DNA from 3 places in the Priestia sp. SRI_019 genome. Region 2 is predicted to be linked to each of the others. Evidence: predicted binding sites of a transcription regulator. Region 2 holds the regulator's gene; each other region holds the start of a gene.
What was found. Region 2 encodes LexA, which represses DNA repair genes until DNA is damaged. Its sites were predicted from a motif close to CGAACATATGTTCG; they were not measured.

Region 1 (8,012 bases), on a different contig from region 2:
TACACTCTAACATAAATAGGCTTACTTATTAATGTTAGCTACCATAATCCCAGTATAATGAGAAAGAGAAGAAAGAAGGGATTATGCGTTGAAAAGTAAAATGAATCAGTTGTTAATCCTGTCTCTGTTGTGCATTGGCCTTGCTTATAGCATTTCTTAAGAGTATAGGCTCTTTCACGCTACAAACTGTTAATATTTACGTAACAGTTCGTCATTATTAAAGTACACTCACTTCTATGAGACCTGTCTAAATAAAATGTACGCGAAATGAATAATAATTTTCTTGATTTATCTGTCGTATATAAATATAATGTAACTGAAGTACGCAAAAAGAGAACATGAAATTAAAAATATACTTTTCGTTATTATCATTTTTTTGGTTCCATTCATTACCTATATACAATAAACGCATGTTTATTATAATGAGATTACAGTATGAAGAGGCTGAAGGAGATACCCCAACTTAATGCTGTACTTTCGTAATTTAAGTTACACATGAAATAAATCCTAAATTCCTTTAGCTTTCGGAGAAGATATATGTAGTTACTACGATTGAAATTTTTGAAAGCGATATCATTTCATTTGAAGAAAAACATTTTAAGAGATTTAATTATTTTAACAAGTTATAGAGATATCTAGTGTTATTGCTACCTTATCTCTAGACACTAGATAAAAAAGAAGATATTTCTTTATCTGAAATGAGGGAATAATAGATTAGGATATTGTTGTCTAACATTCATATAAATCTAGAAGTGACTGTCACTAGATTTATATGAATGTTAGACAATAAACAGGATTTCAAAAAGGTCAAAAGGATAATAGAAAATCTCTTTATAAACGATACTATATGCTCAGGTATATAAGATGAGCCGAAAAAGTGTATTTTACATTAAAGATTTTGAAAACGCTTTACTGAAGGGGGGAGTTAATTTCAAATCATACGGTTATCATTTATTTTAAAGATTATTTACACATTGGACTTATTTTTAATTATTGTCTTTTTTATAGACGCTAGCCTAAGAATAGGCTCTCTTTAAGTGTTTTAATGAACCGCAAATTGAAAGGGGTTACAACTATGAAGAAATTGGGATTAGCTACACAAATATTTATTGGACTTGCGTTCGGGATTGCTATAGGCGCTATTTTTTATGGGAATAATACAGCGATGGCGATTCTTCAACCTTTAGGAGATATTTTTCTTCACCTAATCAAAATGATTGTTATTCCTATCGTTGTATCTGCACTAATCGTATCTATAGCTGGTGTAGGTGATATTAAAAAGTTAGGAAGACTAGGTGGAAAAACCATTCTTTATTTTGAAATTGTTACTACAATTGCATTAGCAGTGGGATTATTAGCCGCAAATTTATTCCATCCAGGTAGTGGTATAGATATGGGGAACCTTGAGAAAGGTGATATATCCAAATATGAAGAAACATCTAAAACAACTGAGAGTGCAGGTGTAGCAGCTCAAATCGTTCATATTATCCCAACTAATATATTCCAATCGTTGACGGAAGGGAATTTATTAGCGATTATCTTTTTCTCAGTCTTATTTGGTCTAGGAGTTGCAGCAATTGGAGAAAAAGGCAAACCAGTTTTAAACTTTTTTGAAGGCGTACTAGAATCTATGTTTTGGATGACGAACTTAGTTATGAAATTTGCTCCATTTGGCGTATTTGCTTTAATTGGTTTAAATGTCGCGAAGTTTGGAATCGGTTCATTAATTCCTTTAGGAAAGTTAGTACTCGTTATATATCTGACCATGATTTTCTTTGTTTTTGTAGTATTAGGTATTATTGCAAAAATGGCTGGAACTAATGTTTTAGTCCTTATAAAAATCTTAAAAGATGAGTTAATTTTAGCGTTTACAACCGCAAGCTCTGAAGCGGTATTGCCAAGGTTAATGACTAAAATGGAGAACTTTGGTTGTCCGAAAGCTGTCACATCATTTGTTATTCCGACAGGATATACCTTTAACCTTGATGGGTCATCTATTTACCAAGCCATTGCTGCCCTTTTTATTGCACAAATGTATGGCATTCATCTATCTTTCATAGAACAAGTTACACTTTTACTTGTGTTGATGTTGACTTCTAAGGGAATGGCAGGAGTTGCAGGAGCATCATTTGTTGTTGTGTTAACAACACTGGGCTCAATGGGATTACCTCTAGAAGGTATGGCATTCATTGCTGGTATTGATCGTATTTTAGATATGCTTCGTACATCTGTCAACGTGGTAGGTAACGCATTAGCTGCTATTGTGATGTCTAAGTGGGAAGGCGGATTCGATAAAGAAAAAGCAAAGCATTATACAGATTCTATTAAAAAATCAGATGTAGCTTAAAATAATTTATTTGTTTATAAAGAAGGAGATCAATATTATGACAAATATAGGAACACTTGAAAAACAAGATGTAAGAATTGAAAAAGATTTCTTAGGAACGAAAGAGGTGCCTGTCAGCGCTTATTATGGGATTCAAACATTACGTGCAGTTGAAAATTTCCCAATAACAGGTTACCAGATTCATCCGGAACTCATTAAAGCATTAGGAATTGTTAAGAAAGCTGCTGCTCTTGCTAATATGGAAACAAAAAGGTTATATGATGGGCTGGGTAATGCAATTATTGAAGCAGCAGACGAGGTTATTGAAGGAAAAAGAAATAATCAATTTATTGTTGATCCAATACAGGGTGGCGCGGGGACCTCAATGAATATGAATGCAAATGAGGTTATTGCAAATAGAGCTTTAGAGGTACTTGGTCATAAGAAAGGTTCTTATTCCGATTTAAGCCCTAATAGTCATGTAAACATGTCACAGTCAACAAACGACGTATTCCCAACTGCTATCCATATTGCAACGCTTAATCTGCTAGATAAGTTACTGAAAACAATGAATTATATGCACAGTGTATTTCAGAAAAAGGCAGAACAATTTGATTCTATTATAAAGATGGGACGTACTCACCTACAGGATGCGGTTCCAATCCGTCTTGGTCAAGAATTTGAATCATATAGTCGTGTTCTTGAGCGCGATATGAAACGTATTAAGCAATCCTATGGACATTTATATGAGGTTAATATGGGAGCAACTGCAGTTGGAACGGGTTTAAATGCAGATCCACGTTATATCGAAAATGTTGTAAGATATCTAGCAAATATCAGTGGTTTACCACTTAAGAAGGCCAATCATCTTGTAGACGCGACTCAAAATACAGATGCTTATACAGAAGTTTCTGCAACATTAAAGATTTGTATGGTAAATATGTCGAAAATAGCGAACGACTTACGTCTAATGGCGTCTGGTCCCCGTGCAGGACTAGCAGAAATCACTTTGCCAGCTCGTCAGCCAGGGTCTTCTATTATGCCTGGAAAAGTTAATCCTGTCATGCCAGAGATGATTAACCAGGTTGCCTTTCAAGTTATCGGTAATGATCATACAATTTGCTTGGCTTCTGAAGCAGGTCAGCTTGAGCTTAATGTTATGGAACCTGTTCTTGTTTTTAATTTACTTCAATCAATTAGCATCATGAATAATGCTTTTCAGACATTTACGGATTATTGCCTGCAGGGGATTGAAGCGAATGAAGAACATTTAAAAGAATACGTAGAAAAAAGTGTAGGTATTATTACGGCTATTAATCCTCATATTGGATATGAAGTGACTGCTAGAATCGCACGAGAAGCAATCCTAAAAGGTGAATCTGTACGTGAATTATGCTTAAGGTATGATGTTTTAACAGAAGAAGAATTAGATCTAATTTTAAATCCTTTTGAAATGACTAATCCAGGGATTGCTGGAAACTCCCTTTTTGATAGAGAATAAACAGGTTTTAATATGAAAGGAAATTCACTACCATCATCTGTTTGATTCTTTAATTAAATAATATCTGTTGGATTAACGTTTTAACTTTAAAACATGTGGTACACATATAGTACAACGCTAATATTATTGTTGGTTGTTGTGGGAAGGTAAATACTTAATTTATGAAGGGACTGATTAGTTTTGAAAGAATTAACAGCGACTTCAACAAACGTATTGCCTCAAATTGAAAGCAGGTATTCGTATCTCACACAAGGCACTTTAGTTATGAACCGATATACGTAACGAAAGGGCCTCACAAGGGCAAATGAACAACTTCTTAAACAGTATGGGAAGAAGCCTGGATCTAAGGGGATCCAGGCTTCTTCTTTTCGAGTTTACATAAACACTCTTTCTCGAACACTTGCTGTAGTAGTACATCCCTAATCTAAGCCTCCAACGTAATGAGGGTTAGTTTAAAGATTAGTTTAATGGTGGAATCATTTCGCTTATCACCGGTAATCAAGTGATTATTTATAGGGACTTTCCAGAAGTTTCGTGACTTGTTGGAGACTTTTATTTTGGGTTATTATAAATAACAAAACTTCATTTTACCTCAAATTAAAATATATTGTCAATGAAAAAATTGTAATATTTTCAAAAAATGTTATAATAGTTTTACAATTGTTTTTTCGATCGTATTCCGAATTCCGCTGTGTTTGTTTCAGATAGAATTATGGATACATTTTTTCAATACCCTTTTTTAAACTGAAAAAAACTCAAACAGTTGTGTGAGCTTTAAAGGTATGTTAGTTGAATAAAATTATTAATTTACTCTCTAATAGTAACCGAGTTTTTATTCTACAAGGAGGCCTAGAATAATGAATCTAATCAATAAGAAAGTTACACACAAGCTTTTTGGGATAGGTAGTATAGTTAAATGTAATGATTCTAGTATTGAAATACATTTCGCATCGGAAAATAAAAAGTTTGTTTTCCCCGATGTATTTGGAAAGCATCTAAAACTGCATGATAAAAGTGTTGCTCATTCGCTCGAAAAAATTATAGAAAAAAAGGAAATGGAACACAACGAGGAAGAACGGAAGAAGGAAGAGGAAAAAAAACTACAACGAAAAAACCAAGAACTTCGCTGGGGACTTGAAAAACTTATGAAAAATCATAAACTTCATTCTGAATCACAAATGGTTTTTTGGTGTGACACAGAAGAACAGAATAGTTCTTTTTTAGAGTGGAAGGTTTTTTCAGGTGTAATAAAAAGCGGTAATAACAAGGGGAAGCCAACCAAACCCATCCGTTTGCACCAAAATAGTGCTGTCTTATTAACAGCAATAGATTCCAGTATGCCTGAAAAAGACAGACGTATCTTAGGCGTCTATATGGTGAATGAAGATTTTATCGGTAAGCTTTGTGAAGATGGATATATTCCTGCTCATTCAAAATACAGACTCCAGCTTACAGAACAGGAATCGGATCAGATGCCTTTCTGGAAATATTATGCAAATGAAAGAGCATCACAAAAAATGACATGGAATACAGGTAAATACCGTTATTTTGATAATTTATGGATGGCTCAAATTTTGCTTGATATAGCTGAGTTGAAAAGTGACGCAAAGGAAAGAGAGCTGGCACAACAATTTTTTGAACATTTTTGTAAAATGAATCTGATAACAGCTGAGGAGTTACCAAAGCCTAATGGCGCATTGATGCGTATGTAAACGTTAGCCCAAAGATAATAGCAATGACCAAGGACTGACACATTTTTCTCCCTCATCATTAATACCGAACGTTCCTTGGCTCTGTTCGCTACTAAAAAGGCAAGAACAGAACGTAGGAGAGAAGATGAAGGATATAACGTGAAAATATTTAGTAATGGAAAAACAGTAACTATAAGAGTATCGAATGAATTAGTAACAATCTTAAAAAGTCATTATGTAAAAAACATGAAAAGATACTCTTATACGGTTACTAAATATCCAAGTATTTTTTTGAAGAAGAATTGATGAAACAAGAACAATAAGTAGATAATGAGGAGATACACCTATGCTTAAATTTAAAGTTATTTTCGAATTTATAAATGGCAGGACAAAGGAATTAAAATTCGAAGCCGCATCAAAGAAAGAAGTCATTAGTCATATAACAAAATATAAAAGATTCATTTTGAATGAAAAAGAGTTAGTGCACATCAATTTAAATAATGTGGTACAGTTTATGATTACAGAAGAAAAATAATAATAAAAACTAGGCATCTATTAATTGAGGTGCTTTTTATTTTAATAAATAGACTGATTTAAATTTAAATGACATTTCTCAGAGTAGTAATAAAATTGAGCGGTTAATTAAAGCTCTTCTTAGCTCTTCACTAGATAAAGAGAAAGTTATAGAACAATTAATTGAAATAGAGTTAGAACTTGACCATATTAATTGGCACTATAAAAGCTTTTAAAAAAAGAATTAAAACAATTACTTAATGTTTAAGTAAAAAAAGTTACTTATAAACTATAAAAACTAAAAAATATGGAGAAAAATACATGAGCACTAACACTCTGCCTTCATTTTTAGAAAAATACTTTGAAGGATTAACTTTAAGTGCAGCTCTGTTTTATTCGTGGAAATATAGCATTCGCTTTGAAATATCAGATCCATTAATTTCATCTCACGAAAAAGATTGTTTGAATCAAGCTTTTCATCGATCAATCACATTATTTCAAAGGGTATTTGGAGAGGGAGATGAGATTCTTTTTGTTACGGATGTGCATACTACGAACAAAGATCGTTTCCTTCAAAAAAGACCTTTAAACGTTTATTTAAAATACATAAAAGATAAACAGCGGCTATATCAATTAAACCATCACTGTTTGCCGAGTATATTTCAGGATGAAGATGAAGACGATGATCAATCTTTGACCCATCGCTTTGGACTTTCTTGTAAGAAAACAGAATTAAGATATGCGCAGCTTTTAAAGGCTATTAATTATGAAGACTTTGCTCATCCATCTACTATTCTGAAGAGTAATTCCCAAAGTAGTTATGATATTTACTTTATTAATCTCTCTAAAAAAATGATTTTTCATTTGTATGATGATCGCGGATGTGATGTCTTAGCCTCAAGTAAAGAATCTATACGCTTTCTTTATGAAGAATATAATAATTGGATTTTGGATTATGATCGAGGAGAAATTGACCTTTTATTTAAGTGAAAAGTAGGATTCATCCACTAATTAGCACATTTAATTAGCACATTTTTTATATCCATAATCACCTGTCTCACAGTAACTAAAAATAAAAAGGGTATCTACAATCTTCTAGGTTAATTTTGATATATAATCAGATTAGCATTAGGCTTATAGCTAAATGGAAATATGACCCTAAGGAGATATTACAATAATGCAAGACCTAAAAAATAATAAACCGACAGCAGCTTGGCAACAAAGAATGGAAGATGATGAGATTTTCACTGCAGAGAATATTAAAGCCACTGATGAAATCCTTGATGCTTATATGAATAGACTTGAAGGTTCTGTAGATAAAATGTCAGAACAAGATATTTTAGAATATGTACAAGAGATAGTTATAGGATTAAATGAGTTAAATGAACAATTTGACTATTTCAACGAAACGTTAGAAAGAGAAGAACTTTGCGAGTTTATCATTAAAGCCGCAAATGCAGCTGCCTTAGAGACTGAAGAGGATATCACAGAAGAGTGGTAACATACAGATGCTTACATATAAGAGAATGAAATATGGATTCTAAACAGTTATTTCTAGTTACCATAATCATGACTCTAGGAAGTAATGTAAAAGAAGAACATTCTATGAAATGTTCTTCTTTTATAAATGATCAGAGTGAGGTATAGCTGCATACACTTGCAGTTGTCTTTTTGCCACTTATACTTAATCATTCTAATGGCCATGAAATAATGAAAGGGAATATTGATAAACATAAATAATTACGAATCCTAGCGAAATTAATAGCCATACATGCAATTTCCTGAAGTGCTTGATGGTATTTCCAATTATTTCATGAAAGATAACAAAAGACAGTGTACCGATTGCTGCGCCAGTCGATAAAGCTTGTAGTTTAAGTGAGGAAACTTGTACACTTTCACCAATGAATAAACTGCCTCCTAAAGACAGCGACAGAATGGCTACAATTAGTAAAAAGAAGATGTTAGGTATTTTTGCTATAGA
Region 2 (8,012 bases):
CTCAGCTGCTTGGCTAGTTTAACAGATGAACCAAATATCATAATACGCCATATGTATCTCGTGAAATAGGCCACAACAGCAGCTCCTAGCAAAATGCAAACCATCTGCATTAAGCGCTTTCCATTCAGCGTCCCTTCTTTAATGCCATCTACCGTTAAACCAATAATTTTAGGCGGGAGAAGTTCTAATGCTGCCACGATCATGAGCAGCGCTACCCCCGTTATGTAAGACTTTTTTTCCTGTTTGAAAAACCACCATAACTCTCGAAAAATTTTCATTGTATCCCCCTAGCCCCACAACCATTTTCTTATCTCTATCATAAAACAAAAGACACCCTTCTGAATAGAGAGTGTCTGTCCAATTAACCATTATTTAATTTGGCCGTTCATTGCTTTCATCATTTGGTTAATTTTTTTCTGCGATGGTTTCATGCCCATTTGCATCATCATCATTTTTAACATTTGTTCATTAATTGGTGGATTTTTCTTCAGATAGCTCATCATATACTTACGAGCAATGAAAAATCCTAGCGCTATCCCAACAATTAATGCTAGAACACCAACTAGAATATACATTCCCATGGTATTACTTCCTCCTTCGTGTTGTCTAACTTACAGTGTACTAGACCATACGCTATTATACAATATTTCCGTTCCAATTTCCTTAAATAATTACACAAATTTTCTTGTTTTCACAGGCCTCAGCCAGCCGTATTCATCCGTTCCATAATTCACTGCTAAAAAACAAGGATCTAGCTTGCGTAATACTTCAAAAAAAGCTGTCTCAGCATCAACATTGCCATCTCCTTCAATTGTTATACAGCGATTCGTTAATTTTATAGATGCTCGACTTTTTTTATGAGGATATTCCAGCACAAACGTCTCTTGATGAGTAAAAAAATGAGGATAATGAGAAAACGCCTGAAGCAATTCTCGTTGAATAAATGAAATGGGCAGTTGGCGAGTAATGTAATGAACTTGTTTTTGTAAGTGCGTTTCCTGCAAGTGACGTTTCATTCTATATTCAATCAGCAGCTGATAAATGAGCTTTTCTCTTCGAAAATAGGATGATGCAACTTCTTCCTCCATTAAATATACTTCATACGTTCTCACGATTCATCCTCCCTTTCGGCTCGTTCTTTTTTGTACCATTATACCGAATGGTGTACGCAATGCTTGTCTATCGATGAAAAAATTCCTTTGTTTTTTTGTCGAAAAAAAAGAGCAGACCACAGGAGTCTGCTCTTTCTTATGAAAAAGAATTATGCATTAAGCAAGCTTTTCACTTTTGCTACTACATTTTCAACTGTAAAACCAAATTCTTTCATGATTGTTTCACCAGGAGCAGATGCACCAAAGTGATTAATACCAAGAACTTGTCCTTCGTCTCCAACATAACGTTCCCAGCCAAGTGTAGAAGCCATTTCAATACCTAAACGTTTTTTCACTGATTTAGGGATAACACTTTCTTTGTACTCAGCAGATTGCTCTTCGAAACGATCCCATGCAGGCATACTTACTACAGATACGTCAATGCCTTCCGCAGCTAATGCTTTTTGTGCTTCTACTGCTAGGCTTACTTCAGAGCCTGTTGCAAGTATTAATGCATCCGCTTGGTCTTTACCAGCTTTAGATACAACATATGCACCTTTAGACACGCCTTCGTATGCATTTTCTTTTGTACCTTCAAGCGTTGGCAAGTTTTGACGAGTCAATACAAGCGCCGTTGGGCGGTCAGTTGACTCTAATGCTAAGCGCCATGCAGCAGCTGTTTCATTTGCATCTGCAGGACGAACCACTGAAAGACCTGGCATTGCACGAAGTGATGGCAATTGTTCAATTGGCTCATGTGTTGGGCCGTCTTCTCCAACTGCGATACTGTCATGTGTGAATACATATGTTACAGGAAGCTTCATTAAAGCTGCTAAGCGAATTGCTGGGCGAAGATAATCAGAGAATACAAAGAATGTTCCTCCGAATACTTTTACACCGCCGTGTAGAGCCATACCGTTTAATGCAGCTCCCATTGCAAATTCACGTACACCGAACCAGATATTACGTCCGCTGTAATCAGCTGCAGTGAAGTCTTCTGAACCTTTAATCATTGTTTTATTTGAGCCAGCTAAGTCAGCTGAACCGCCGAAGAATTGAGGTACAGCTTGTGCTACTGCGTTTAATACTTCTCCAGAAGAAGCACGGCTAGCTAAGCTTGAACCCGTTTCGTATGCTGGAAGCGTTTCTTCCCAGCCTTCCGGTAACTTTCCTTCTACTGCTAGTTCAAATTGACGACCTAGTTCAGGATATTTTTCTTTATACTGTGCAAATACATCGTTCCATTCGTTTTCTTTCTTTTGGCCATCTTCAGCAATTGTAGCTTTGAAGTGAGCATACACTTCTTCTGGCACATAGAAATCTTCTTCAAATGTCCATGCATAAGCTTCTTTTGTTAATTTTGTTTCATCGGAACCTAATGGAGAACCGTGCACGCCAGAAGTACCCGCGTGGTTTGGGGAACCAAATCCGATTGTTGTTTTTACTTCAATTAGCGTTGGGCGTGTTAAATCGCCTTTTGCTTCTTCAATTGCGTTTGCAATCGCTGTCAAGTCATTGCCGTCTTCAACGCGGATTACTTGCCATCCGTAAGCTTTGAAACGATCTTCTACGTTCTCAGAGAACGAGCGATCTAAATCTCCGTCTAAAGAAATATCATTTGAATCGTATAAAACAACTAAACGTCCTAATTTTAAGTGTGCCGCTAATGAAGCTGCTTCAGCAGATACACCTTCCATTAAGTCTCCGTCACCACAAATACCATACGTAAAGTGGTCTACAATTTCTAAACCTTCTTTGTTGTATGTTTCAGCTAAATGACGTTCTGCCATTGCTTTACCAACAGCCATTGCAATACCTTGTCCTAGTGGACCAGTTGTTGCATCAACACCTGCTGTATGACCGAACTCTGGATGACCTGGTGTTTTACTTCCCCATTGACGGAAGTTTTTAAGGTCTTCAATTGATAAGTCATATCCAGCTAAATGAAGCAAGCTGTATAATAGTGCCGATCCATGTCCTGCTGATAATACAAAGCGGTCACGGTTGAACCAGTTTGGATTCTTTGGATTGATGTTCATGAATTTTGTCCACAATGTATATGCCATTGGAGCAGCTCCCATTGGCATACCTGGGTGACCTGAATTTGCTTTTTCAATCGCATCGATTGATAAAGTACGAATTGTTGCAATCGAAAGATCTTCAATACGTTGTGTCATACTCTTCATTCCTTTCAAAACTATGTACATATGTTATCATACTAATGATTTGCTTATTTGTACAATACTTGAACCAAAAAAATTTCCACTTTTACAGTTTTTGTGCCCCTTATTAAAAATATACAAAAAACTAGAGGGAACACTCCCTCTAGTTTTACTAGAACGTCTTAGTGAAGACGCTTCTTTTTACTCTCTTTTAACTTCTTAGGCGTAACATCTTTACCTTCTTCGTCCACAACTTTAATCGTATGAAGGTGATTTGTCATAGATTGTCGGAAAACTTTTAAATATTCCTGACGTAGCTCTTGCTGTTCTTTCGCTTCAGATTCTGTCAGCCCTTCAGCCTTTGCCTTTTTTGAAAGAGCATTAATACGAGCAAGTTTATCTTTTGATAGCATATAAAACCTATCTCCTTATAATCAATAATTAAAATTACCGAACCGCTCCGGCAACATGTAGTCATCTTACTAAATCTCTTTCGTTTTATCAAGAGATTGAGCACTCTCTTGGTACTCTTGATAGCGGCGATGTACCGTCGCTTTTGAAATATTATAACCAAAACCTTTTAGCGTAACTGAAATTTCAGCAAAGGTTAAGCCGTTATGACGAAGGCGGACAATTTCTTCAATCGGCGCTTCTTTTTTTTCTCTTCCCGAGTTAACTCCTTGATTTTTTAAATTTTTCTGCGGACGATAACCGTTTTCTACGGCTCTTTTCATTCCTCTTTTAATTTTAGCATTATGTAATTTCCGCTGATGCTCTTCCACTAAGCTAATAATATCTAACACCATTGAATCAGATTCTGAAAGCTGAAGCTGACCTTGATGACTAATCGTATAGATGGTAGCATTTTCTTTATGAAAAGCATGAAGCAGCGCAATTCGGGCATTTCCTCTGCCTAATCGTGTTTCGTCTTGAATGAGCAGCACGGATATTTTCTCTTCTTTCATTGTATGAAGAACATCCAAAATACCCTCTCTGTCTACATCATATCCGCTTGCTTTTTCCATCACGACTTTTTTCACCTCTAGATGATGAAGATTAGCAAGCTTTTTTAATTCTTCTTGCTGGCGCTGTAAAGATGTTTCTTGGGTTTTTTTATCCGTACTGACACGGCAATAAATAATGGCGTCCACTTTTATCACGACCTTTTCGGCTTCTAACAATATTCAGGAACGGCCGTTACACACTACTGTTCAATTGCCACTTGATTATGTAACTCATTTTTTAAAACAGGAATATATAATTTATCTCCAGGAGATAAAGACTGGGCAGTATCTGAGTTTAAATCATTAACGTCTTCAACCCATTTGACAAATTCATTGGTGGTCAAATGATGGTGATTATGATACTTGTTGGACAAGTCCCAAAGCGTATCTCCTTTTGTAATAGTAACCGTTGAATATTTGTCTAAATCTACTTTATCCGCTCCTAAAACCAGCGTCAATACATATGTAAGTGCAGCGATAACTGCAAAAAAAATAGCGTAATGTTTCATAGAATGTAAGAATTGTTGCATATTATGATCCCCCTATCAGAATATATGTTCTTATTTTATTGAGAACATTTGTTTCTGTCAATGGAATTCTTCGAACTTATGTTTGTATATTGACACACCACGTGGTATAATTCACCTAAAGAATAGCTAAAATCGAGGTGAAAAATATGAAGCTATCAAAACGTCAACAAGACATACTAGATTTTATTAAGCACGAAGTAAAATTAAAAGGCTATCCGCCTTCTGTTCGCGAGATTGGGGAAGCGGTAGGATTAGCCTCTAGCTCCACTGTACACGGGCATTTAGCTCGTTTAGAAAGCAAAGGGTTAATTCGCAGAGATCCAACAAAACCAAGAGCAATCGAAGTTCTTCAGCTAGATGAAGTAAACATCCCTAAAAGCAATGTCATTAATGTTCCTGTCATCGGTAAAGTAACAGCGGGTCTTCCTATAACAGCCGTTGAAAATGTGGAAGAATATTTCCCTCTTCCAGATAAATTCGTTTCTCCAGATGATCATGTATTTATGCTTGAAATTATGGGAGAAAGTATGATTGAAGCTGGTATTCTAGATGGCGATATGGTAATCGTACGTCAGCAGCAAACAGCTAATAATGGAGATATTGTGGTCGCTATGACCGAGGACAACGAAGCAACGGTAAAACGTTTCTTTAAAGAAGAAAATTTCGTTCGTTTACAGCCTGAAAATTCAACGATGGCGCCTATTATTCTTCGCCACGTAACGATTTTAGGAAAAGTAACTGGTGTATATCGCACGATTCACTAATCAGACACTGTATGTAAAACCAACTAATCATGATGTTAGTTGGTTTTTTTTACGTTTGTTTTCTAAAAAAATTGGCATATTATAAATGATACGTTGAATCACCGCAGGCAGGTAGAACGGTTTTTGTAAAGCTTGTTTCACCTTTTACTTTCTATCTGCATTTCCGCGACTCTTACAAGGAAATACAACCGACCATAAGAAGGATGTAGTTTATGACCAATACACCAAGGAAAACAGAACCATTTCAAACCATTGTACCTACCAAAGCAATGAACATGTTTCTTTTTCCTTTTTCCTTTGATCGAAAAAATAAAGAGCAGCTTGTTCATGCACTGAAAGAAAATTTGTTCGATTTTTTTTCCATTCAAAACAAACATTTAGAAAAAGAATACTACGGAGAACAGTATTACGTATCTCATGATAGCCTGGATCAATATTTTCTTCCTTACATTGAATGTATTCTATTCCCTGACTCGTGCGAAAAAGAAGGGCTGCTTCGATTTTCAAAAAAAATAGACCATACCATTACGTTACACACTTCCTCCACCACCGTGTCTAGCAACGTGCTGTCTGTGGATGTTTTTTTATGTCCTTTTGAAATTGGCGTCATGACCATTCGCACTGAGATGAGCCATAATCATTACACCTATGATGATATTTTAGAATTCATGAATCATTTTCGTGTATTAGAACCGAAGCTTGCTGAAGAGCACGGATCCACCATTACCTATGAACATCATCGCTATAGCAAAGTGCAAGATTATATTTTTTCACAGCTTGCGCCATTTTTGAACGAACACATCAAGAAAGAAGCCACGCGTGAACAGCACGTTGGGAGCCTTCCTTATTTTATCGATGAACGGATGTTTGTGTTAAGTTATGTAACGGTAAATCAAGAGCAAGAAATTAATTCCACAACTTTATTTCGTACTGGGCAGCTAAATAGCTATACGCCTGACGGGAAAGCGTTTATTTCTGCACACAATCATGAGTATATTAAAACGTATAATACTAAACACGTGTATGAAAGGTGGGCTCCTGAAACCTATTACGTCATAACAGACCATGTGTTTTCATGTATTTCTAAATCGACAGACTCTAAAACGGATCAGCTTTTGATGAATCATCTATTTGGCCAGCATTACTATAATTTATTTTTACATTTTTTCTATAAAATCGTGTTGCTAAAACTATCTTATGAGTATTCTCAGCTCACGTTTCATAAAAATTCAGAGGGCATTGAACGACTAATCCGCTCTATTACCGTATTTTCAGGTAAATATTTATTTTTAGAAATTAGCTCGCGCACAGAAGGTCAAGAGTTTTCTGAGCTTTTTAAAAAAATCTTTCACATCAATTCTCTTTATCAAGAAGTCAAAGAAACCCTTGGCACTTTGTACCAAAATCAAGAGAAAATCGCAGCCAAACGTCACAATTACTTATTATTAATTTTAACGATTTATACGGTTCTTTCCGGTATTTACGGAATGAATTTAGTTATTAGCAAACTAAAGGGAAACATCAATTGGGATAGCATGAAGCAGTTTTCTATCTTTGAATATATCGCTTTAATAGTAGCTCTATCAGGAATTCTGATCAGCATTAGTCTCGGAGTGAGTTCCCTATGGAATTTATTAAAAGATCGGTTTAAAACATAAAAGCTGTTCGCATCAGAAAACACATGATAAAAAAGAAGAGATTGAGACATAACTAAATCAAGCGAATCTATAGGAGAACAAATGGAATAAATAAGCTAGTAGGGATTGCTTGTTACACCGCAGTTGATTTCCGTGCAAGACTTCGCTTTCCGCGGGAGTCTTCGTCTTGCCCTCCAATCAACTGCTGGAAGGAACTAAACAAATGAAACTACGTTCACCATAACGAACCACTAATCAAACATGGTGATTAATGGTTCGTTTTTCACTTCGACTAAAATCCTTTTTTCTCAACCTCTTTTATCTATTACTAAATCACTGCCTACTCCGCTTACCCTTTTATCAAACGTTATGCCGCTGTTGTAATTTCAGAACAGTCTAATATTATACTCTATAAGAAAAATATATACAAAATAATAAAATATGGTATCATAGGGTAGGAATTTTGTACCTTATCTTTGAAATAATTTGCAGGAGGTAATATGCTTAACTCATTTTTATCCAAAAGCCTGATCTTTTTATGTGTCATTATTCTCACGTGGTCTCTATGGGGCAGTTATAATGCGATGACAAATTCATTGGAATTAAAGGGCTTGGCTTTAAGTAATTCATTTATTATTGAAGGAATATTTATCACTTTCCTTGTCATTTTTCTAATAGCTATTGCAAGTAGATACATGAACAAAACTGTTTTTTTTATTTCACTGATCGTTTTGACCTTAGGTATTCGACTAGCATGGATGCTTTCTGTTCAAACGCCTGTAAAATCTGACTTTCTTGTCATGTTAGATGCCGCGCGTAATATC
Region 3 (8,012 bases), on a different contig from region 2:
GGATCAAGAGAAGTAGGATGTCGCATTTATGAACGTGCTTCAAAAGTACAGTCTGGACAAATTTGGTTGAAACGCGTCATAGCTGAAATGGGAGGAAAAGATGGCGTTGTAGTAGATGAAACGGCAGACTTAGAAGCGGCAGCGCAAGCGATCGTAGCATCTGCGTTTGGATTTCAAGGCCAAAAGTGTTCCGCTGGCTCTCGAGCGATTATTGTAGAATCTGTTTATGAAGAGGTTGCCCAAAAGGTAGCCGCGTTAACAAAAGAATTAACCGTCGGACTGCCTGAAGACAACCCTTCTATGGGACCTGTTATTGATCAAAAAGCGTATGAAAAAGTATTAGCCTACATTGAAATTGGCAAAGAAGAAGGAAAGCTTATTGCCGGGGGAGCTAAAGCTCCCGGAAATGGCTACTATATAGAACCTACAGTATTCAAAGATGTGGATTCAAAAGCACGAATTATGCAAGAAGAGATTTTTGGGCCGGTCCTTGCGTTGACAAAAGCAGCTAACTGGGAAGAAGCCATTGAGATTTACAATGAAACTGATTACGGTTTGACGGGAGCCTTTTTCTCTGAAGCCGAAGAGAGGATTCAAAGGGCATTAGCTACCATGCACTGCGGTAACTTATATATTAACAAAAAATGTACAGGAGCATTAGTTGGCGTTCATCCTTTTGGCGGTTTTAATATGTCCGGAACGGACTCGAAAGCCGGAGGGTATGATTATCTTCTGTTATTTACACAAGGGAAGATGACAGCGAGAAAACAGAAATAAGTTAAGTCTATAGGAAATCAAAAAATTTGACACGAAGCATCTTTAGCTTCGTGTCGAATTTTTTGATTAGTTTAGTCCGTATTCTTTGATTTTGTTGTAAAGGGTGCCCCGTGAAATGCCAAGCAGATCTGCTGCTGCACTTTTGTTTCCATAGGTTTTTTGAAGAGTCTCTTCTATTAGCCTAGCTTCTTGAAGAGAATCTTCTTCTTTTTGAACTTCTGTGAAAGAACTTGCATCCTTCAGATTGTCAGGAAGGTGCGTAAGGGTAATCAACGACTGATCACTTAGAAAAATCATTCGTTCAATCGTATTTCTCAGCTCGCGAATATTGCCTGGCCAATCGTATTGCATAAAGGCTTCGAGAACTTCAGAGCTAATGAAAGGAGCCTTCTTTTTATACTTCTTGCTGAATTCCTGTACAAATTGCTGAGTCAATGCTTCGATGTCTTCCTTATGGTCTCGAAGCGGCGGAATAATAATGTTGATGACGGTCAGCAAATAGTAAAGATTTTCATGGAATTCACCGGCTTTTAGCAACTCTTCCAAAGGCGTCGTGGTAGAGGCTACAATTCGGGTTTGAACTTGAATTTCTTCCGTGCCTCCAACGTGATAAAAGGATCGTTCTTCCAAGTAACGGAGAAGCTTAACTTGAATTTCAAGAGGCATTTTATCAATTTCTTCAATAAATAACGTCCCGTTGTGAGCCTGCTCCAGTTTTCCCGCAATGGTTGTTGGATCTTCTGAAAAGACATCTTTTTGATGACCAAAGAGCTCAATTTCCAGGAGTCCCGATGGAATAGTGGCGCAATTTAAAGATAAAAAAGGTTCTTTATGTTTAGATCCCCCGTAGTGGATGGCCTGAGCCAGCATTTCTTTCCCAGAACCAGGTTCTCCTGTTAATAAAATAGGCATATCTGTAGATGCCACTTTTTTGGCAATGTCAACGGCTTGCTTAATTTCAGGACTGATACCCGCGAAAGAAGAAAACGGATTATCTTTTGGAATGAGAAGAGACACATCAATTTCTTCATTTAATCTTACAATATTGGTAATGTCATGTTCAGTTGCGACTCCACCTATAACTCGATTGTTTCTTATAATAGGAGATGCATTGATGAGCACGTGAGTTTGTTCATTAGGACGATGATACGTTCCGCGTACAGGGCGCCCTTCATTTAGAATCGTATGTAGAATGATGGATTCATCTTTGAAATGCTCTCCGATTTTTCTACCCATAATATCATCTCTCTGAATCTTATACGTATGTTCCGCAGCAGTATTCCACAAGATTACATTTCCTTCATTATCGACCGCTGTCACTGCATCATTAATGGTTTCTGCCAATGTATCAAAATAGGAAGCTAATATCTCATTTTGGCTATGCAAATGTGTAATCCACTGTGAAGGTGTTACAAGTCCTATTGTGGTTTCTTGGTTTTCTGCTTGAATGAGGACTGGTCTGTTCCAGTTTGTGTTGGCTTGTAAATTGGCTAACGTAGAAGTAGAAGATGAAGGCCAATTTGTATCCGCTATTACTTTTTTTATAGACGATGCCTCGTCATGACCTGTTAACAGGTATCGTTCATCTTTTTGTATTACATAAAAGGTACTTGCTGTGACTATAACGAAGTCATAGTTTGAAAGTTCAGATTTCACTTTAGCTAAAGAAGTTGATTCTTCAACTGTTATAAAGGAGTTATTTATAAGAACTTGATCAACGCTTGCCATACTAAACCCCTCTCAGTACATATTTTTTATACTGTATCATAATTTAGAAATTGGCGCAAAAGCCTATCTTTTTCAAACAATTACGCAGCTTACTTTCTTTTATTGCTTTCATCTAAAGAGTTGTATTCCCTTCGAAAAGGGTAGTATAAGAATTTAGTGGGTAATAAAGTAACAGGGTAAAAAATAAAAACAAACAAACACTATATAAGATTAATACTCATTAGTTTCATTTATGATTATAAAGTGATAAAATACGAATATCAGTTCGTGTTTTCGGTTTTTACATATCGTAATAAAAAATAGATAAAACAAGAAAATGGAAACGGAGGCCTTCATTTGAAAGATCAGTTTGAATTAGTATCCCCATATCAGCCGCAAGGTGATCAGCCAAAGGCAATTGAAAAGATTGTGAAAGGAATTAAAGAAGGTAAGCAGCATCAAGTTTTATTAGGTGCTACAGGAACGGGAAAAACCTTCACCATGTCTAATGTTATTAAGGAAATAAATAAGCCGACACTAATTATGGCTCATAACAAAACGCTTGCTGGTCAATTGTACAGTGAGTTTAAAGAGTTTTTTCCTAATAATGCAGTTGAATACTTTGTCAGTTACTACGATTACTATCAGCCTGAAGCCTATGTACCTCAAACAGATACATTTATTGAAAAAGATGCAAGCATTAATGATGAAATTGATAAACTTCGTCACTCGGCAACTTCTTCTCTCTTTGAACGAAAAGATGTCATTATTATTGCCAGCGTGTCCTGTATTTATGGCTTAGGGTCTCCGGAAGAATACAAAGAAATGGTCGTATCTCTTCGAGTAGGAATGGAAAAAGAGCGCAATCAGCTGCTTCGTACGCTAGTGGATGTACAGTACGAAAGAAACGATATTGACTTTAAGCGCGGAACGTTTCGCGTTCGCGGCGATGTTGTGGAGATTTTTCCTGTATCTCGAGATGAACACTGTATTCGCGTCGAGTTTTTCGGAGATGAAATTGACCGCATTCGAGAAGTTGACGCTCTAACAGGAGAAATTATTGGAGATCGTGAACATGTAGCTATCTTCCCGGCATCTCACTTTGTCACGAGAGAAGAAAAAATGCGCGTTGCTATTCAAAACATTGAAAAAGAATTAGAAGAACAGCTAGAGAAGCTAAAAGAAGCAGGAAAGCTTTTAGAAGCGCAACGCTTGGAGCAGCGCACGCGCTACGATCTAGAAATGATGAGAGAAATGGGCTTTTGTTCGGGAATCGAGAACTACTCTCGTCATTTAACGCTTCGTCCCGCTGGTTCTACACCTTATACACTGCTGGACTTCTTCCCGGAAGATTTCCTTCTTGTTGTGGATGAATCACACGTTACGATTCCTCAAGTTAGAGGAATGTACAATGGAGACCAAGCGCGTAAACAAGTGTTAGTAGATCATGGTTTCCGCTTGCCGTCCGCATTAGATAACCGCCCGCTTAAATTTGATGAATTTGAACAGCATATTAACCAAATTGTCCATGTTTCTGCAACACCAGGTCCTTACGAACTTGAGAAGGCACCTGATGTAATTGAACAAATTATCCGTCCAACGGGATTATTGGATCCAAATATCGAAGTTCGACCAATTGAAGGACAGATTGATGATTTAATTGGAGAAATTCACGACCGGATTAAGCGAAATGAACGAGTGCTCGTTACGACGTTAACAAAGAAAATGTCTGAGGATTTAACGAACTACTTAAAAGAAATTGGCATTAAAGTTCAATATCTTCACTCTGAGGTGAAGACGCTCGAGCGTATTGAAATTATCCGAGAGCTGCGGCTTGGAAAATACGATGTGCTTGTAGGAATTAACTTACTTCGTGAAGGTTTAGATATTCCGGAAGTTTCGTTAGTAACCATATTAGACGCGGATAAAGAAGGATTCTTGCGCTCAGAACGATCGCTTATTCAAACCATCGGACGTGCTGCGCGAAATTCTAATGGACATGTCATTATGTATGCAGATCGCATCACAAATTCCATGGACATTGCTATCAATGAGACCAAGCGTCGTAGAAGTATTCAAGAAGCTTACAATGAAGAGCATGGTATTACACCGACAACGATTCAAAAAGAAGTTCGAGGCTCAATTCGTGCAACAGTAGTAGCAGAAGATACAGAAACGTATGAAGAAGCACCGGCATTTGATAAGCTCAACAAAAAAGAAAAAGCAAAGCTCGTAGAAGAAATGGAACAAGAAATGAAAGAGGCAGCCAAAGCGCTTAATTTTGAACGCGCAGCTGAGCTTCGTGACTTGATTCTAGAATTAAAAGCGGAAGGGTGATAAAACATGGCGATGGAAAAAATCGTGGTAAAAGGTGCACGAGCCCACAATTTGAAAAATATCGATATTGAAATCCCACGAGACAAATTAGTGGTATTAACAGGGTTATCAGGTTCTGGTAAATCTTCTTTGGCTTTCGATACAATCTATGCAGAAGGACAAAGACGTTATGTCGAGTCGCTTTCGGCATATGCAAGACAGTTTTTAGGTCAAATGGATAAGCCCGATGTAGATTCAATCGAAGGATTGTCGCCTGCTATTTCAATCGATCAAAAAACAACGAGCCGAAACCCTCGTTCAACCGTCGGAACTGTGACCGAAATCTATGACTATTTGCGCCTTTTGTTTGCTCGTGTAGGAAAGCCGATTTGTCCTAATCATGGAATTGAAATTACATCTCAAACGATTGAGCAAATGGTAGATAGAATTTTAGAGTACCCTCAACGCACAAAACTTCAAGTACTGGCACCTGTGGTATCTGGCCGAAAAGGTACCCACGTAAAAGTGCTAGAAGATATTAAAAAGGAAGGGTACGTTCGCATTCGAGTAGACGGAGAAATGCGTGAAATAACAGAAGAAATTGAACTGGAAAAAAACAAAAAGCATTCCATTGAAGTAGTGATTGATCGCGTTGTTGTAAAAGAAGGTGTAGCCGCTCGTTTGTCGGACTCTTTGGAATCAGCTCTTCGCCTTGGAGAAGGGAAAGTAATTATTGATGTGGTAGGTGAAGAAGAACTGCTTTTTAGTGAGCATCATGCTTGTCCAAAATGTGGTTTCTCCATCGGAGAACTTGAGCCCCGCATGTTTTCATTTAATAGTCCGTACGGGGCGTGTCCAACGTGTGACGGGTTAGGAACGAAATTGGAAGTGGATAAAGATTTAGTTATTCCTAACTATGACTTAACGCTTCGCCAGCACGCAATTGCACCTTGGGAGCCAACAAGTTCTCAATACTATCCGCAGCTGCTTGAAGCCGTATGTACACATTACGGCATCGATATGGACGTGCCGGTGCGAGATATCCCGGAACACTTATTTGATAAAGTATTATATGGCAGCGGCAAAGAAAAAATTTACTTTCGCTATGAAAATGATTTTGGCCAAGTAAGAGAAAATCATATCGAATTTGAAGGCGTGCTTCGGAATGTAGAGCGCCGTTATCATGAAACAAGTTCAGATTATATCCGTGAGCAAATGGAAAAGTACATGGCTCAGCAAGCTTGCCCAAAATGTAAAGGAAATCGCTTAAAACGCGAAAGCTTAGCGGTGCTTATTGACGAAAAGCATATAGGAGATACAACCCGCTTCTCAGTAAAAGAAGCATATGATTTTTTTGAAAGTCTCAGCCTATCTGAAAAAGACATGAAGATTGCGGATATGATACTGCGTGAAATTCGTGAGCGTCTAAGCTTTCTCATTAACGTGGGGCTTGATTACTTAACATTGAACCGCTCTGCTGGAACTCTCTCAGGAGGAGAAGCACAGCGGATCCGTTTAGCTACTCAAATTGGTTCTCGTTTGACGGGGGTTCTTTATATTTTAGATGAACCTTCTATCGGTCTTCATCAGCGTGACAATGATCGCTTAATTCGCACGATGCAAGATATGCGCGATATTGGAAATACGTTGATTGTTGTAGAACATGACGAAGATACGATGATGGCAGCTGATTATTTAATTGATATCGGACCAGGAGCCGGGGTACACGGGGGGGCTGTTGTTTCTCAAGGTACGCCTCAGGAAGTGATGAAGGATGAAAACTCTTTAACGGGTCAATATCTATCAGGAGAGAAGTTTATTCCTCTTCCAGCGGAAAGACGGTCAATAGATAAAGATCGGATGATTGAAATTATAGGAGCAAAAGAAAATAATTTAAAAAATGTAAAAGCAAAGCTTCCGTTAGGTATGTTCACGGCTGTTACAGGTGTATCTGGATCAGGTAAGAGTACGCTGGTAAATGATATTCTTCATAAATCATTGGCGCAAAAGCTGCATAAAGCAAAAAGCAAAGCAGGAGAACATAAAGAAATCAAAGGCATTGAACACTTAGATAAAGTCATTGATATTGATCAGTCTCCCATAGGCCGTACGCCTCGTTCGAACCCTGCAACGTATACAGGTGTATTCGATGACATTCGAGATGTATTTGCCCAAACAAACGAAGCAAAGGTGCGCGGATATAAAAAAGGCCGTTTTAGCTTTAACGTGAAAGGCGGCCGCTGTGAAGCTTGTCGAGGAGACGGTATTATCAAAATTGAAATGCATTTCTTGCCAGATGTATACGTCCCTTGTGAAGTCTGCCACGGCAAACGATATAATCGTGAAACTTTAGAAGTGAAATACAAAGATCAAAACATTTCAGATGTGTTGGATATGACCGTTGAAGATGCGCTTCACTTCTTTGAAAACATTCCAAAGATTAAGCGGAAGCTGCAGACCATTTACGATGTAGGACTTGGCTATATCACGCTTGGACAGCCGGCTACTACTTTATCCGGTGGAGAGGCACAGCGTGTAAAGTTAGCTTCAGAGCTTCACCGCCGCTCAACAGGAAGAACGCTGTACATTTTAGACGAACCGACTACCGGTCTTCATGTCGATGATATTGCACGATTATTAAAAGTTCTCCAGCGTTTAGTTGAAAATGGAGATACGGTTCTAGTGATCGAACATAATTTAGACGTCATCAAAGCTGCTGATTACCTGCTTGATTTAGGACCTGAAGGTGGAGATAAAGGCGGACAAATTGTGGCTACGGGTACGCCAGAAGAAGTGGCAAAAGTAAAAGAATCCTATACGGGTCATTATTTGAAGCCAATTTTAGAACGTGACCGTAAGCGTATGGAGAAAAAAGTTGAAAAAGCAGAGGCATTAACTCGTTAAAAGACACCAGCATTGGTGTCTTTTTTATAAAGAATGAAACTTTTTAACTCATTAAAACGTAATACATGATATAAGGAGCTGATTATTATGGAAGGAAATCGCATACTATCTTCCTTAAATTATTTTAGCGTTTTCTTTGCACCATTTTTATTACCTATTATTATTTATTTTGTTGTTCATAACATAGAAGTAAAGAAACATGCAAAAACTGCATTTTTGTCACATTTATTACCTATCGCTACAGCGATCTTATTCTTATTTTTCTTGCTTCCTGCTCTTACTGGCTCTAGTGGAACGGTATTTATTCT

Region 1: the regulator LexA is predicted to act here: its motif matches at 4,584-4,597, upstream of AC2YJL_RS15235 (malate synthase).
Region 3: the regulator LexA is predicted to act here: its motif matches at 2,760-2,773, upstream of uvrB (excinuclease ABC subunit UvrB).

Annotation. Positions count from the first base shown of each region.
Region 1 covers NZ_JBYCZN010000002.1:974,376-982,387, reverse strand. Annotated here, with positions in the region: gene AC2YJL_RS15245 (cation:dicarboxylate symporter family transporter) at 1,076-2,347, shown strand; gene aspA (aspartate ammonia-lyase) at 2,385-3,827, shown strand; gene AC2YJL_RS15235 (malate synthase) at 4,685-5,539, shown strand; gene AC2YJL_RS15230 (hypothetical protein) at 5,865-6,053, shown strand; gene AC2YJL_RS15225 (DUF3885 domain-containing protein) at 6,353-7,021, shown strand; gene AC2YJL_RS15220 (hypothetical protein) at 7,209-7,532, shown strand; gene AC2YJL_RS15215 (ZIP family metal transporter) at 7,725-8,012, opposite strand, start outside.
Region 2 covers NZ_JBYCZN010000001.1:803,622-811,633, reverse strand. Annotated here, with positions in the region: gene AC2YJL_RS04135 (ABC transporter transmembrane domain-containing protein) at 1-278, opposite strand, end outside; gene AC2YJL_RS04130 (YneF family protein) at 369-581, opposite strand; gene sirA (sporulation inhibitor of replication protein SirA) at 672-1,112, opposite strand; gene tkt (transketolase) at 1,262-3,268, opposite strand; gene AC2YJL_RS04115 (DUF896 domain-containing protein) at 3,436-3,666, opposite strand; gene AC2YJL_RS04110 (YneB family resolvase-like protein) at 3,736-4,404, opposite strand; gene yneA (cell division suppressor protein YneA) at 4,458-4,787, opposite strand; gene lexA (transcriptional repressor LexA) at 4,934-5,551, shown strand; gene AC2YJL_RS04095 (magnesium transporter CorA family protein) at 5,764-7,209, shown strand; gene AC2YJL_RS04090 (glycosyltransferase family 39 protein) at 7,689-8,012, shown strand, end outside.
Region 3 covers NZ_JBYCZN010000004.1:144,065-152,076, reverse strand. Annotated here, with positions in the region: gene pruA (L-glutamate gamma-semialdehyde dehydrogenase) at 1-777, shown strand, start outside; gene AC2YJL_RS21685 (sigma-54 interaction domain-containing protein) at 844-2,505, opposite strand; gene uvrB (excinuclease ABC subunit UvrB) at 2,842-4,821, shown strand; gene uvrA (excinuclease ABC subunit UvrA) at 4,828-7,704, shown strand; gene AC2YJL_RS21670 (hypothetical protein) at 7,792-8,012, shown strand, end outside.